Regions from separate parts of the Cellulomonas xiejunii genome, predicted to be linked through region 2. Evidence: riboswitches for the same ligand, from Rfam matches in the RefSeq annotation. Region 2 holds a riboswitch; each other region holds the start of a gene.
What was found. Region 2 has a riboswitch for thiamine pyrophosphate ahead of NP048_RS15475 (ABC transporter substrate-binding protein). Riboswitches for the same ligand answer to the same signal wherever they lie in the genome.
Positions count from the first base shown of each region.

Region 1 (3,263 bases), 1.1 Mb from region 2:
GCAGGCCGACCGCCCCCGTCGCGATGTCGCCCCCCACCCAGTTGGCGTTGTGGTGCGACATCTGCGAGGCGGGGACGCACCGCGACGCGACGACGACGTCGCGAAAGCCCGGCGCGTAGCGCTCGACGTGCCGCGTGACCCCCTCCGTCACGTCCACGTCCGACCCGGCGGGCACGTGCGCGTACGTCCACAGCGGCCGCAGCCCGGCGTGCTCGCGGCCCGGGTCGACGACGGACGGGTCGCTCGCGAGCACCATCGGCAGCTCGGCGTGCCGCCCCGCGTGCACGTCGGCCTCGGCGCGGGCCATCTCCGTCCGCGTGCCTCCGACGTGCACGGTGCCCGCCCGGCCCACGTCGGGGTGCGCCCACGGCACCGGACCGTCCAGCACGAAGTCGACCTTGGCCGCGGCGTTCCCGTGCCGGTAACGCTCGAGCGCCGCGCGACGGCGCGCGGGCAGCTCGTCGCCCAGGACCTCCACGAGACCGCGCGGCGTCGTGTCGAACAGGTAGCAGCCGGCCGGGGGCAGGTCCCGGCGCGAGCGCACCGGGTGGTCCGTGACGACCGTGCCGCCGTGCGCGGCGAGGTCGTCGACGAGCGCCTGCACGATCGCACCCGACCCGCCCCGCGGGATGGGCCACCCCTGGCCGACGTGGGCGAGCGTCGCCAGCAGCAGCGCGGTCCCGGCGGCCGCGGGGCTGGGCAGGGGAGAGATCGCGTGCGCGGCGACCCCGGTCAGCAGGGCCGGGGCGACGTCGCCGCGGAACCGTGCGCCCCAGGCGGGTGTCCCCTGCTCGAGCACGCCGAGGCCGAACCGCAGCGCACCGGGAAGCCCGGCGGGCAGCAGCCCGGCGGGCAGGGTGCGCTTGTCGAACAGCGCCGCGCGCACGACGTCGGGACTGCGTCGCGACAGCTCACCGACGAGCGAGCGCCACGCCGGGCCGTCCTCACCCAGGTCGGCGACCGTCCGGTCGAGGTCGTGCCAGGCGAGGCCGGCGCGGCCGCCCGGGAGCGGCTGCGCGAACGACACCTCGGGGACCAGCAGGTCGACGCGCCGCTCGAGCCCGAACGCCTGGAAGAACGGCGACGCCCACGCCATGGGGTGGACGGCGGAGCACACGTCGTGGACCACGCCGTCGGCGAGGCCGAGATCGAGCGTGCGGGCGCCGCCGCCCACGGTCGGCTGGGCCTCGAGCACCGTGACCGACAGGCCCGCACGAGCCATCGTGACCGCAGCGGCAAGACCGTTGGGGCCGGAACCGACGACGACGACGTCCATGGCGGGGCGCCGGAGCGCTAGTGGCGAGCGCGCCCGGCGAGCTTCGCGGCGCCGCGCGTCGCGAGGACGCGGGACAGCGAGATGGCGGCACCGCTGATCGCGGCGGCGGCGGCGACCTCGCTGAACTTGATGTCGTCGGCGGTCGAGTCGGGCGAGGGCAGCTCGTGGCCCTTCGCCTTCTTCCAGGCCGCGTTGATGATCTTCTGCACGGCCCACGCCGCGATGAGGGTGACACCCGCACCGACGATCTTCGCCGTCATCGACTGCTTCTGCCCGTCGTCCGACATGGCACCTCCTGTGTGTGGGTCCGGGACGACGCTACCGGTCGCGAGCCGAACGCACAGGTCGACGGGGCGTTCGAGATCGGTCCACCCGCTCCGCGGCGCCGTCGACGGACCGCCCTCGGGAAGGGCGGTCCGGGGCTAGGATCGTCGCGAACGACAGGGGAGCGTCGACCCGCCGGTGACGGCGGGACGGACGCTGAGAGTGCGGACCGCCGCAGACCCTCGAACCTGATCCGGGTGATACCGGCGTAGGGAGTCGGGCTTTCTCTCCTCCCGTGCCCTCACCTGTGGCTGCGCCACGGGTGGCGGTACGGGACCCCTCCGACGACTGACGGAGGACGACCACCACATGGCCACCCCCAGCCCTCGCAGGTCCCCGGACGTCCGCCGCGCTGCGCTCGGTGCGGCGACGTGCGCGGCGCTCCTGACGCTGACCGCGTGCTCCGCCACCGGAGGTGCGACGCCCGACGCGACCCCCGGCGGCGCCGGGTCCGTGACGCTCGTGACCCACGAGTCGTTCGCGCTCTCCGAGGGCCTGCTCGAGCAGTTCGAGGAGGACAGCGGCCTGGACGTGCAGGTCGTGCAGCAGGCCGACTCCGGCGCGCTGGTCAACCAGCTCGTCCTCACCAAGGACGCGCCGCTGGGCGACCTCGTCTACGGCATCGACAACGCGTTCGCGTCGCGCGCGCTCGACGAGGGCGTCGTCGTCGCGTCCGAGCTCACCGCTCCCGCGGCCACCGACGCGGCCGCGTACGCCGTCCCGGGTGACGACGCCGGTGCGCTGACCGCGATCGACTTCGGTGACGTGTGCCTCAACGTCGACACCGCGTGGTTCGCGGAGCAGGGCGTGCCCGAGCCGACGACCCTGGACTCGCTGCTCGACCCGGCGTACCGCGACCTCGTGGTCGTGCCGGACCCCGTGACGTCCTCCCCGGGTCTGGCGTTCCTGCTCGCGAGCGTCGGGGCGTTCGGCGAGGAGGGCTGGGTCGACTACTGGGCCGGCCTGCGCGACAACGGGCTGAAGGTCGCCGACGGCTGGACCGAGGCGTACTACACGGACTTCACCGCCGGCGGAGGTGACGGGCCGCGTCCCGTGGTCGTGTCCTACGCGTCGTCGCCGCCGTTCACCGTCCCCGAGGGCGGCGACGCGCCCACGACCCGTGCCCTGCTCGACACGTGCTTCCGGCAGGTCGAGTACGCCGGGGTGCTGGCCGGGGCGGCCAACCCCGAGGGTGCCGCACGGCTCCTCGACTTCCTGCTGTCCGACGAGGTGCAGGCGGACGTCCCCGCGTCGATGTACATGTACCCCGTGAGCTCGGCCGTCGAGCTGCCCGACGACTGGACGCGCTGGGCGCCGCTGGCGGACGCGCCGTTCGACGTCGCGCCCGCGGACATCGCCACCCACCGGGAGCGCTGGCTCACGCAGTGGTCCGACACCGTGATCGGCTGACCGTGCCGACCGCCCTCGCCGACCGACCCGCCGCGCGCACCGCGGCGGGTCCGTCGGCGCGCCCGCCCCGGCGGTGGCCGGGCCGGGCGGGGTGGGCGCTCGCGGTCGGGGTACCGCTGCTGTTCCTCACGGCGTTCTTCGTGTGGCCGGTCCTGGAGATCGTCGGGCGGGGGTTCCTCACCGACGGCCGCCTCGACCTCGGCGGGTTCGGTGACGTGTTCGCGCGCCCGCGCACGTGGCGCGTCGTGGGCCA
Region 1 covers NZ_CP101987.1:276,674-279,936, forward strand. Annotated here, with positions in the region: gene NP048_RS01270 (phytoene desaturase family protein) at 1-1,276, opposite strand, end outside; gene NP048_RS01275 (DUF4235 domain-containing protein) at 1,294-1,563, opposite strand; TPP riboswitch at 1,709-1,832, shown strand; gene NP048_RS01280 (thiamine ABC transporter substrate-binding protein) at 1,910-3,010, shown strand; gene NP048_RS01285 (ABC transporter permease) at 3,013-3,263, shown strand, end outside.
Region 1: linked by a shared signal. The riboswitch ahead of NP048_RS01280 (thiamine ABC transporter substrate-binding protein) and the one ahead of NP048_RS15475 (ABC transporter substrate-binding protein) in region 2 are both predicted to bind thiamine pyrophosphate.

Region 2 (3,263 bases):
ACCAGGAGCTGGAACAGCAGCGTCGGGACCACGGCGACGGGGTCGTCGAGCAGGTACACCGCCAGCGGCAGGCCGATGTTCCCGGCGTTGACGTACGACGAGGACAGCGTGCCCACGGTGACGTCCGCGGGGGAGCGGCGCCACACCAGGCGCAGCACGACGACCGCGAGCAGGGCCACGAGCGCGGTGCACGACCACGTCACGACGGCCGTGCGCGACACGAGCAGGTGCAGGTCGGCGCGCGCGACGGTCGCGAGCAGCAGCGCCGGCGCCGCGACGGCGAACACCACGCGCGCCAGCACCGGCGCGGCCCGCTCGCCCAGCACGCGCCACCGTCCCAGCACCCAGCCGAGGGCGACGACGGCGCCCATCGTGCCCAGCGCGGACAGGACGGCTGCCATCAGCGCGTCCGCCGACCGGCGGCGGACAGCGAGGCGCTCGGTGTCACGTCCTCGATCCTCGCACGCGACCAGGTCCCGGAACCGGAGCGCGACAGCGAGGTGCAACCGAAGGGTTGCGATTTCGCCGGAACCGGTGCACGCTGTTCTGCAACGGACGAGTTGCACGAAGGAGATCGCCATGACCCAGCACCAGACCACCGCCCTCGTCGACGACCCCACGTCGACCGTGACCCGTACGGTCCGCGTCGACGCCCCGCCCGCCCGCGTCTTCGAGGTCCTCACGCGCGAGGACCTCGTCGCGCAGTGGTTCGGCCAGCGGGCCTCGCTGCCGGACCTGCGCGTCGGCGCGACCGGCACCCTCGGGTGGGACGGTCAGGACGACGTGCCCGTGCGGATCGAGGCGTACGACCCGCCCCGCCGCTTCGCGTTCGCGTGGCCCGGCTGCGGTGGTGACCTGACGGACGCGACCGCCCTGACCGTGACCTTCACGCTCGAGCCCGACGGCGACGGGACGCTGCTCACGGTCGTCGAGACCGGGTTCGACAAGCTCGGCGACGAGCGGCTGCGCCAGCTCGCGGACCACCGCGACGGCTGGACGTCCGAGCTCGACGAGCTCGTGCGGCTGGTGCGCGACGGGGTCGCGGCGTGACGTCCGCGACCGGCACGACCGACGTGGTCGCGGTGTGCGCCGCCCTCGGTGACGAGACGCGGTGGCAGGTGCTCACCGAGGTCGGTCGCGGGGAGGCGTCGGCCTCGGCGCTGGCCGAGCGCCTGCCGGTGACGCGGCAGGCGATCGCCAAGCACCTCGCCGTGCTGGCCGAGGTGGGTCTCGTCGAGCCCGTGCGCGCCGGACGTGAGGTGCGCTACCGCGCCGTCGGTGCGCGCCTCGGGCTGCTCGCGCGGACGCTCGAGGCCGTCGGCGCGCGCTGGGAGGAGCGCCTGGCCGCGATCGCACGTCTCGCGGAGTCCCCGCCGCGCTGACGGCGCCACCCACCGCCGAGCGCGGACCGTCCGCGGTCCGCGCTCATCGGCGTGCCCGGGGACCCGGACCACAGTGCGGACGACCACCCGGGGCCGTGCGACGCGCGCGTAGCGTCACAGACGTCGTGACACGGGGTGCCGCACCAGCGGCTGAGATCACACCCGTCGAACCTGATCTAGGTCGCACTAGCGAAGGGATGTCGCGCATGTCTCCCATGCGTCCACCGCTGCACGCCCACCCGCACCGTCGCCGGGGGCGTCTCACCCCCTGACGTCGACGCGCCCGCCGCGCGTTGCTCCGCAGGCCCACCGGTCGCCCACGCGTCCGGCGATCTCGCACGCCCTCCTGGAGACCCCATGACACGCCACCGCCTCGCGCTCGCCGCCTCCCTGCTCGCCGCCGCGCTCCTGCCCGCCGCCTGTGCCGACGGAGCGGCCACCGACGCCGACCGTCCCGTCGTCCGGTTCGCGCTCGACTGGACGCCCAACACCAACCACACCGGCCTGGAGGTCGCGCTCGCCCAGGGCTGGTTCGACGACGCCGGCCTCGACGTCCAGGTGCTGCCGTACACCGACGTCCAGCCGGACGCGCTGATCGACGCCGGTGCCGCCGAGGCGGGCATCAGCTTCCACGGGGACTCGGTGCTCGCCCAGGCGGCCGGCGCCGACGTGGTCGCGGTGCTGGCCCCGCTGCAGCACTGGGCGTCGGCGATCGCGGTGCGTGCCGACGACGCGACGATCACCCGCCCGCGGGACCTCGACGGACGCGTCTACGCGGGGTTCGGCGGACCGGCGGAGGTGCCGCTGCTGCAGGCGGTGATCCGCGCCGACGGCGGGCGCGGTGACGTCACGGCCGTGACCCTGGGGACCAGCGCCTACGCCGCCCTGTACGCGGGGGAGGCCGACGTCGCGATCCCGTTCGTCGCGTGGGAGGGGCTCGCGGCGCAGCGCGTCGGCACACCCTTGCGGTACTTCCGGTACACCGACTACGGGTTCCCCGACGCGTACGCGGTGCTCGTCGACGCCCGCCGCTCCTGGGTGGCCGACGAGCCGGAGGTCGCCGCCGCGTTCGTCGACGCCCTGCGGCGCGGCTACCAGTACGCCGCCGACCACCCCGACGAGGCCGCGGAGCTGCTGGTCGCCGCACACCCCGACGCGTTCGCCGACCCCGGCATGGTCGTCGAGAGCCAGCGTCTGCTGGCGGCCGAGTACATGCGCGCCGCCGACGGCACCGTCGGCGGCATCGAGACCGCGCAGCTCGCCGGCTACGGCGACTTCCTGCTCGAGCAGGGCCTGCTGGCCGGACCCGACGGGGACGTCCTGACGACCCGGCCCGACTGGTCGACCTTCCACGTCGACCTCGGCGGCGAGCCGTGACGGACGTGCCAGGGCGTGCGCTCGCCGTGGGCGTCGGTGGCCTCGCGCTGCTGGGCGTCTGGCAGGTGGTCGTCGCGACGGGCGACGTCGCACCGCGGCTCCTGCCGTCCCCCGCCCGGGTCGCGCAGCAGGCGTGGACGCACCGGGACGCCCTCGCGACGCACGCGGGCGCGACGCTCACGGTGACGCTGGTCGGGTTCGCGGTGTCGGTGGCGGTCGCGTGGGCGCTGGCCGTCACGCTCGACCGGCTGCCGCGCCTGCGGACGGGTGTGGTGCCGCTGCTGGTGGCGTCGCAGACCGTGCCGGTGCTGGTCGTCGCGCCGCTGCTCGTCCTGTGGTTCGGGTTCGGGTTGGCGCCCAAGGTGCTGGTCGTGACGCTCGTGACGTTCTTCCCCGTCGCGCTGGGGCTCGTCGAGGGGTTCGCGGCGGCCGGGCCCGGGGCGTCGGCGCTGCTGGCGACGATGGGCGCGAGCCGGTGGCAGGAGTTCGTGCACGTGCGGCTGC
Region 2 covers NZ_CP101987.1:3,359,618-3,362,880, reverse strand. Annotated here, with positions in the region: gene NP048_RS15490 (AEC family transporter) at 1-401, opposite strand, end outside; gene NP048_RS15485 (SRPBCC domain-containing protein) at 580-1,050, shown strand; gene NP048_RS15480 (ArsR/SmtB family transcription factor) at 1,047-1,382, shown strand; TPP riboswitch at 1,504-1,597, shown strand; gene NP048_RS15475 (ABC transporter substrate-binding protein) at 1,740-2,759, shown strand; gene NP048_RS15470 (ABC transporter permease) at 2,756-3,263, shown strand, end outside.

Region 3 (3,263 bases), 1.6 Mb from region 2:
TCACCCAGCTCGTCGAGCTGCGCGAGCGCCTCCTGCCCGATGACGCTCTGGTGCAGGAGCACGTGGTTGAGCACCGACCCCAGCGCGTAGTGCGCCTTCGGGTCGTTCGCCGCGACCTCGACCGCCTCGCTGATCGCCATGCCCAGCGACCCCGTGGTGTGGGGGTCGGCGGCGAGCATCGCGCGGCCGGCCGCCGTGAGGTCCGAGGGGGACGGGTGGCACGTCGCGCCGTACGTCTCCATCTGCATGCGCCGGTAGGGCTTGCCGTCGTAGGACGCGCGCACCTGCCACACCTCGCACCCCAGGCCCAGCAGCGCGCAGGCCATCGACAGCGACGCTCCCCACTGGCCCGCGCCCGTCTCCGTCGTGAGCCGCGTGGTGCCCTCGATCGCGTTGTAGTACGCCTGCGCCACGGCCGTGTTCGGCTTGTGCGAGCCGGCGGGCGAGCCGCCCTCGTACTTGTAGTAGATCTTCGCCGGCGTCCCCAGCGCGCGCTCGAGGCGTCGCGCCCGCAGCAGAGGTGCGGGCCGCCACAGCGCGTAGATCTCGCGGACCGTCTGCGGGATCTCGATCCACCGCTCGGTCGAGACCTCCTGCGCGATGAGCGCCATCGGGAACAGCGGCGCCAGGTCGTCGGGCGTCAGCGGCTCGCGCGTGCCCGGGTGCAGCGCCGGCGGGCAGGGCTCGGGCAGGTCGGCCGCGAGGTTGTACCAGTGGGTCGGCACGGCGGACGGCACCACGGTGCCGACCGGGTCGGTCAGCGGTGCGGGTCGGGTCGTGTCGTGAGAGGTGGTCATCTCGCCTCGCAGGTTCGGGCGCACGGGCGCGCGGGATCGGTGCGCAGGGCCGCCGCGCTGCCCCCTCCGTCGGCGACCAGCACCGCGAGCGTAGCGGCGGGGCGAGGTGCCGACGTCGGGATCGCCCGTGCAGCCCCGACCTGTCCGGGTGCCGAGACCGGCCCTCGGCGCGATCACCCGGACGGTCTAGGGTCGGTGACGAGACACGGGGTGCCCCGCACCGAGCAGGGCTGAGATCACACCCGTCGAACCTGATCTCGTTCGTACGAGCGAAGGGAATGTCCATGACGACGTCTGCCCTGGTCCCCGAGCGCGCCGCCAGTCGCGTGCGCGTGCTGTCGATCGCCGGCACGGACCCGACCGGCGGTGCCGGGATCCACGCCGACCTCAAGTCGTTCGCTGCGCACGGCGCGTACGGCATGGCGGTCGTCACCGCGCTCGTCGCGCAGAACAGTCACGGCGTGCGCGCCGTGCACGTCCCCGACGTCGCGTTCCTGCGCGCGCAGCTCGACGCGGTGAGCGACGACGTCACCGTGGACGCCGTCAAGATCGGCATGCTCGGAACGCGCGCCGTGGCCGACGAGGTCGCCGCGTGGCTGGTCCGCACGAAGCCGCCGGTCATCGTGCTCGATCCGGTCATGGTCGCCACCAGCGGGGACCGGCTGCTCGACACGGACGCCGAGGAGGCGGTGCGGCGGCTCGTGACGCGCGCCCACCTCGTGACGCCGAACCTGCCGGAGCTGGGGGTGCTGCTGGGCGAGCCGCGGGCCACCACGTGGCCCGACGCGGTCCGGCAGGCCCGGCGACTGGCGCGGTCGTCAGGGGCCACGGTGCTGCTCAAAGGTGGTCACCTCGACGGCGACGGCAGCCCCGACGCGGTCGTCGACGCGAGCACCGTGACCGAGCTCGACGCGCTGCGCGTCGCCACGACGAGCACGCACGGCACCGGGTGCTCGCTGTCGGCGGCCGTCGCGGCGCTGCGCCCTCGCCGCCCGGACTGGGTGACGGCCGTGCGGGAGGCCAAGCGGTGGCTCACGGGAGCGATCGCCGCGGGGGAGGCGCTCGCGGTGGGGTCGGGACGCGGCCCGGTCGACCACCTGCACCACGCACCCACCCTCGGTGCGCGGCCGTTCGGCGCCGACGCGTGGGAGCGAGCAGCCGACCTGCGCGCCGCGTGCGACGACCTGCCGTTCGTCCGCGGTCTCGCGGACGGCACCCTGCCGATCGAGCGGTTCGAGGCGTACCTGCACCAGGACGCGCTCTACCTCGCGCAGTACTCCCGCGTCCTGGCCCGTGCAAGCCAGCTCGCTCCGGACGCCGACGCGCAGGTGTTCTGGGCGCAGGGGTCCGCCCGGTGCCTGGAGGTCGAGAGGCACCTGCACGAGGAGCGGCTGGCCGGTGCCCGGTGGACGGGGCCCGCGGACCGGACGACCACCGGGTACGTCGACCACCTGCTCGGTGTCGCCCTGACGGGTTCCTACGCCGAGGTCGTCGCGGCGGTGCTGCCCTGCTACGTCATGTACGCGGACATCGGGGCACGGATCCTCGCGCGGGCCGGGGACCTGACCGGCCACCCGTACGGCGACTGGGTCGCGACCTACGGCGACCCTGCGTTCGCGCAGGCCGCGGCCCGGGCCACCGAGCTGGCCGACGCCGCTGCCCGCGAGGTGGGTGCCGCGACGCGGGCGCGCATGCTGGCGGCGTACCTGACGTCGTGCGCGCACGAGGTCGCGTTCTTCGACCAGGTCCGCGTGGCGGAGCCCGTGGTGGCAGTGTGAGCGGATGACCCTCGCGCACGTGCGTGCCGTCGTGCTGGACGTCGGGGAGACGCTCGTCGACGAGACCCGCGCGTGGACCCGGGCGGCGGGGGAGGTCGGCGTGACGCCGTTCGCCCTCATGGGGGTCCTCGGCGTCCTCGCCGAGCGGGGTGAGCCGGTCGCGCGCGTCTGGGACGTGCTCGGCGTCGAGCCGCCGGCGTCACGGCCGACGATCGGGCCCGACGACCTGTACCCGGACGCGCTGCCCACCCTGACGTCGCTGCGGTCGGCGGGGTTCGTCGTCGCGATCGCCGGCAACCAGCCCGCCGGCGCCGAGGACCAGCTGCGTGCCGCGGGTGTCGACCTCGACCTCGTCGCGTCGTCGGCGCGGTGGGGCGTCGCCAAGCCGGCCCCCGCGTTCTTCGCGCGCATCCTCAGCGAGCTCCGGCTCGCCCCCGAGCACGTGCTGTACGTCGGCGACCGGCTCGACAACGACGTGCTCCCGGCACGCGCCGCAGGCATGCGGACGGCGTTCCTGCGCCGCGGACCGTGGGGCTACCTCCACGCGTCGCGCGCGCAGGTCGCGCTCGCCGACCTGCGTGTCGCCTCGCTGACCGAGCTGACGGACGTGCTGCTCGCGGCGCGCCGCTGACGGTTGGCGGTCAGCAGCCGTCGTCGCTGCAGGTGTCACCGGTCGGTGCTGCCGCGA
Region 3 covers NZ_CP101987.1:1,775,346-1,778,608, forward strand. Annotated here, with positions in the region: gene NP048_RS08120 (TrpB-like pyridoxal phosphate-dependent enzyme) at 1-797, opposite strand, end outside; TPP riboswitch at 994-1,093, shown strand; gene thiD (bifunctional hydroxymethylpyrimidine kinase/phosphomethylpyrimidine kinase) at 1,082-2,575, shown strand; gene NP048_RS08130 (HAD family hydrolase) at 2,580-3,206, shown strand; gene NP048_RS08135 (DsbA family oxidoreductase) at 3,217-3,263, opposite strand, start outside.
Region 3: linked by a shared signal. The riboswitch ahead of thiD (bifunctional hydroxymethylpyrimidine kinase/phosphomethylpyrimidine kinase) and the one ahead of NP048_RS15475 (ABC transporter substrate-binding protein) in region 2 are both predicted to bind thiamine pyrophosphate.